DNA from 2 places in the Streptomyces sp. NBC_00354 genome. Region 1 is predicted to be linked to the other one. Evidence: riboswitches for the same ligand, from Rfam matches in the RefSeq annotation. Region 1 holds a riboswitch; the other holds the start of a gene.
What was found. A riboswitch is a leader RNA that binds a small molecule or an ion and turns the genes downstream of it on or off. The one in region 1 is predicted to bind glycine.
Positions count from the first base shown of each region.

Region 2: it holds a riboswitch for glycine, as region 1 does, so the genes downstream of both, gcvP (aminomethyl-transferring glycine dehydrogenase) here and gcvT (glycine cleavage system aminomethyltransferase GcvT) in region 1, are expected to answer to the same signal.

Region 1 is NZ_CP107983.1:2,780,808-2,783,001, forward strand. It holds gene OHT74_RS12120 (AAA family ATPase) at 19-690, opposite strand; glycine riboswitch at 885-988, shown strand; gene gcvT (glycine cleavage system aminomethyltransferase GcvT) at 1,173-2,194, shown strand, end outside.
Region 2 is NZ_CP107983.1:6,886,394-6,888,587, forward strand. It holds gene OHT74_RS31615 (DNA polymerase IV) at 1-113, shown strand, start outside; gene OHT74_RS31620 (PRC-barrel domain-containing protein) at 110-481, opposite strand; glycine riboswitch at 595-693, shown strand; glycine riboswitch at 696-827, shown strand; gene gcvP (aminomethyl-transferring glycine dehydrogenase) at 892-2,194, shown strand, end outside.

The DNA of each region.
Region 1 (2,194 bases):
CCTCGAACGCCGGCGGAGCTAGGAAGGGTCCTGCCGGAACGCTATGCGGGTCACGCAGGCGGCCGCGCCGCGGTCCAGGAGGACCGCCGACGTGCAGCCCGCGGGGAGGCGGCCCGATTCCGCTTCGCGCAGCAGGCGGGCCACCGCGCCGCGATGACGGGCGAAGGCGTACGCCGACACCCCGCGCCCCCGCGCCGCCTGCCCGGACAGGGCCTCCTCGGGGGTGGTGTCCAGCAGCAGCAGGTGCAGCCCCCGGCCCCGCCGCCGCGCGGCCGTGGCCAGCAGGCTGCGCACCCAGCTCTGCGTCCCGCAGTCGTGGACCACCGCCGAGGCCCCGGAACGCAGCGTCCGCCACAGCCCCCAGTAGTGCGCGCAGCGGACCAGCGGCCGGTACACCGCGTACGGCAGCGCCCGCGGCATCCGCCGCTCCCAGCGCTCGCGCACGTCCTGGGAGTCGATGCCGCCGTCCTGCGCGGCCCGCTTGATCAGCGTGCTCTTGCCGCCGCCCGGCAGGCCGGACACCACGACGATGTCCCCTTCGGCGAAGCCGAGCCACTGCGGTCCGTGCGGCCCCCGGCCGCGCAGGTCGCGCACGGGACCGCCGATGGAGCGCGCCCGCCGCGCCGCCGGCACTCCGTCCACGGCTCCCGTCCCGGTCGCCGCCAGCACTCCGAATCTCCGCACAGTGATCGCCTTCCCCCATCGGGCCGCAGGGCCCCTCATGCCCACTGAGTGTAAAGAGACGGTAATCCGGCTGCGCCCGGTTCCGGCCTGCGCTTCCCGGCCGTCTCACCGGTCCGTACGTTCTTTCGGGCCCGACCGCCCGATCACCCGGACGGCATGCAATGATGTGCGCCATCTGGACCAACTGCATACCGGCCGCTTGAATCCGCGCGGGAGAGTCCCGGCAGGCCGTGAGGCCGTGCCCGGGCGCCGAAGGAGCAAGTTCCTCCCTTGAATCTCTCAGGCCCCGTACCGCGTGGATGAGGCAGATCTGAAAAGCGAGCCGCGCCGCCGTCCCTCACGACGGCATCCGCGTGCGCTCCACCCAAGGTGCAAGTCGAGGTTCCCCGGGTCCGACCGGGAACTCTCGGCGAACCTCTCAGGTTCCGATGACAGATGGGGAGGATCGTCCTCGTCATGTCATGCCCTGGGACCCGGGAGCCACACCCATGAGCACTGCCCCCCGCCTGACCGCCCTCGATGCGCTGCACCGATCGCTCGGTGCGACCATGACCGATTTCGCGGGCTGGGACATGCCCCTGCGGTACGCCAGTGAGCGCGACGAGCACAACGCCGTCCGCACCAAGGCCGGTCTCTTCGACCTGTCCCACATGGGCGAGATCACGCTGACCGGCCCGGAGGCCGTCAAGGCCCTGGACTACGCGCTGGTCGGCAACATCTCTACCGTCGGCGTCGGCCGCGCCCGCTACACGCACATCTGCCGGGAGGACGGCGGGATCGTCGACGACCTGATCGTCTACCGCCTGGGCGAGACCGAGTACATGGTCGTCGCGAACGCCTCCAACGCCCAGGTCGTCCTGGACGCCCTGACCGAGCGCGCCGCCGGCTTCGACACCGTGGTCCGCGACGACCGCGACGCGTACGCACTGATCGCCGTGCAGGGCCCGGAGTCCCCCGGCATCCTCGCCTCCCTCACGGACGCCGACCTGGACGGCCTGAAGTACTACGCCGGCCTGCCGGGCACCGTCGCGGGCGTGCCCGCGCTGATCGCGCGTACGGGCTACACGGGCGAGGACGGCTTCGAGCTGTTCGTCGCCCCCGAGCACGCCGTCGAGCTGTGGCAGGCGCTGACCAAGGCCGGCGAGGGCGTCGGCCTGGTCCCGGCGGGCCTGTCCTGCCGCGACACCCTGCGCCTGGAGGCGGGCATGCCGCTGTACGGGCACGAGCTGACCACCTCCCTCACCCCGTTCGACGCGGGGCTGGGCCGGGTCGTGAAGTTCGAGAAGGAGGGCGAGTTCGTGGGCCGCGCCGCCCTGGAGGCCGCCGCCGAGCGCGCCGCCTCGAACCCGCCGCGCAAGCTGGTCGGCCTGATCGCCGAGGGCCGCCGCGTCCCGCGCGCCGGCTTCCCCGTCGTGGCCGACGGGCAGGTCATCGGCGAGGTCACCTCGGGTGCCCCGTCCCCGACGCTGGGCAAGCCGATCGCGATGGCGTACGTGGACGCGGCGCACGC
Region 2 (2,194 bases), 4.1 Mb from region 1:
GTACCTTCCGGGTGGACGACCCCGAGCTGGAGCCGTCCGATCCGCTGCCCCTCGTAGGGGAACCCGCGGTAGGGGAACCCGCGGTAGGGGAACCCGTACCGGAAGAGGGCTAGGGGGTGTCGTCGCCGTTCGCCAAGCGGCCGAAGTCGCGCTGGATGTCCGACGGGAGGGAGACGTCCAGTCCGTAGTGGTGGTAGAGCTGCAGCTCCTGTTCGGGGGAGAGGTGGCGGCCGACGCCGAAGTCCGGGGCGTCCTTGATGAGGGAGCGTTCGAAGGGGACCCGCAGGGTGTCGTCGATCACCTCGCTCGGTTCCAGCGGGACGAACGCGTCCCGGCTGAACAGGCCCGTCCGGACGGCGGCCCACTCGGGCACGCCTGTGGCATCGTCGAGGTAGACCTCGTCGACGGTGCCGATCTTGGTTCCGTTGCGGTCGAACGCCTTGCGGCCGATCAGGCTGCGCGGATCGATGTCGGTCTGCACGGTCCCTCCATATGGTCGCAACTCCTCCGTAACGACTACAAAAGTGCATTTCCGGAGTGGGGGCCACTCGAGGGAGAGCCGAGAACCTCGCTGGTAGGCTGGGTGACGGCTGTTGACCCTGTGCGGGAGAGTCCTCCGAGTGAGCATGACGGAGGCGCCGAAGGAGCAAATCCTCCCCGGAATCTCTCAGGCATACGTACCGCACGTGACGAGGCCACTCTGGAAAGCAGGGGCAGGTACCGGGTGAGCAGTGCCGGTTCCTCTCCTCACCGACGGTGAAAGCCGGAATCCGCGGGCCATCCTCGCGACTCCGGTGAAGCTCTCAGGTTGAGATGACAGAGGGGGAGGCCGTCCGGGTGCCCGCGCCGTGGTACCCCTCGCAGGTCGTACGACCCAGGAGGCCTCCGTACATGACCGCCAACCGCATTCCGCTCTCCCAGCTGGAGCGAGGGATCCCCTTCGAGCAGCGCCACATCGGCCCGGATGCCGAGGCGCAGGCGAAGATGCTCGCCCACGTGGGCTACGGCTCGCTGGACGAACTGACCGCCGCCGCGGTACCGGATGTGATCAAGAGCGCCGAGGCGCTGAACCTGCCCGAGGCGCTGACCGAGGCCGAGGTGCTGGCCGAGCTGCGTTCGCTCGCCGACCGCAACCAGGTCCTGACGCCGATGATCGGCCTCGGCTACTACGGGACCTTCACGCCGCCGGTGATCCTGCGCAACGTCATGGAGAACCCGGCCTGGTACACGGCGTACACGCCCTATCAGCCCGAGATCTCGCAGGGCCGCCTCGAGGCGCTCCTCAACTTCCAGACCGTCGTCGCGGACCTCACCGGCCTGCCGACCTCCGGCGCCTCCCTGCTCGACGAGGGCACCGCGGCCGCCGAGGCCATGACCCTGGCCCGCCGCGTGGGCAAGTCCAAGGGGAACATCTTCCTCGTCGACGCCGACGCGCTGCCGCAGACCATCGCCGTGATCGAGACCCGCGCCGAGCCGATCGGCATCGAGATCGTCGTCGCCGACCTGTCCGAGGGGATCCCGGCCGAGGTCGCGGAGCGCGGTGTCTACGGTGTGCTCCTCCAGTACCCGGGCGCCTCCGGTGCCGTGCGGGACATCAAGCCGGTCATCGACCAGGCGCACGGCCTCGGCGCGATCGTCGCCGTCGCCGCCGACCTGCTCGCCCTGACCCTGCTGACCTCCCCGGGCGCGCTCGGCGCGGACATCGCCGTCGGCACCACCCAGCGCTTCGGCGTCCCGATGGGCTTCGGCGGCCCGCACGCCGGCTACATGGCCGTCCAGGACAAGCACGCCCGCTCGCTGCCGGGCCGCCTCGTCGGCGTCTCCGTGGACGCGGACGGCAACAAGGCGTACCGCCTGGCACTGCAGACCCGTGAGCAGCACATCCGCCGCGAGAAGGCCACCAGCAACATCTGCACCGCGCAGGTGCTGCTCGCCGTCATGGCCGGCATGTACGCCGTCTACCACGGTCCGGACGGGCTGCGGACCATCGCCCGCCGTACGCACCGCTACGCGGCCCTGCTCGCGGCCGGTCTGACGGCCGGCGGGGTCGAGCTCGTGCACGGCTCGTACTTCGACACGCTCACCGCCCGGGTGCCCGGCAAGGCCGCCGAGGTCGCCGCCGCCGCCCGTGCGGGCGGGGTCAACCTGTTCCAGGTCGACGCCGACCACGTCTCCGTCTCCTGCGACGAGACCA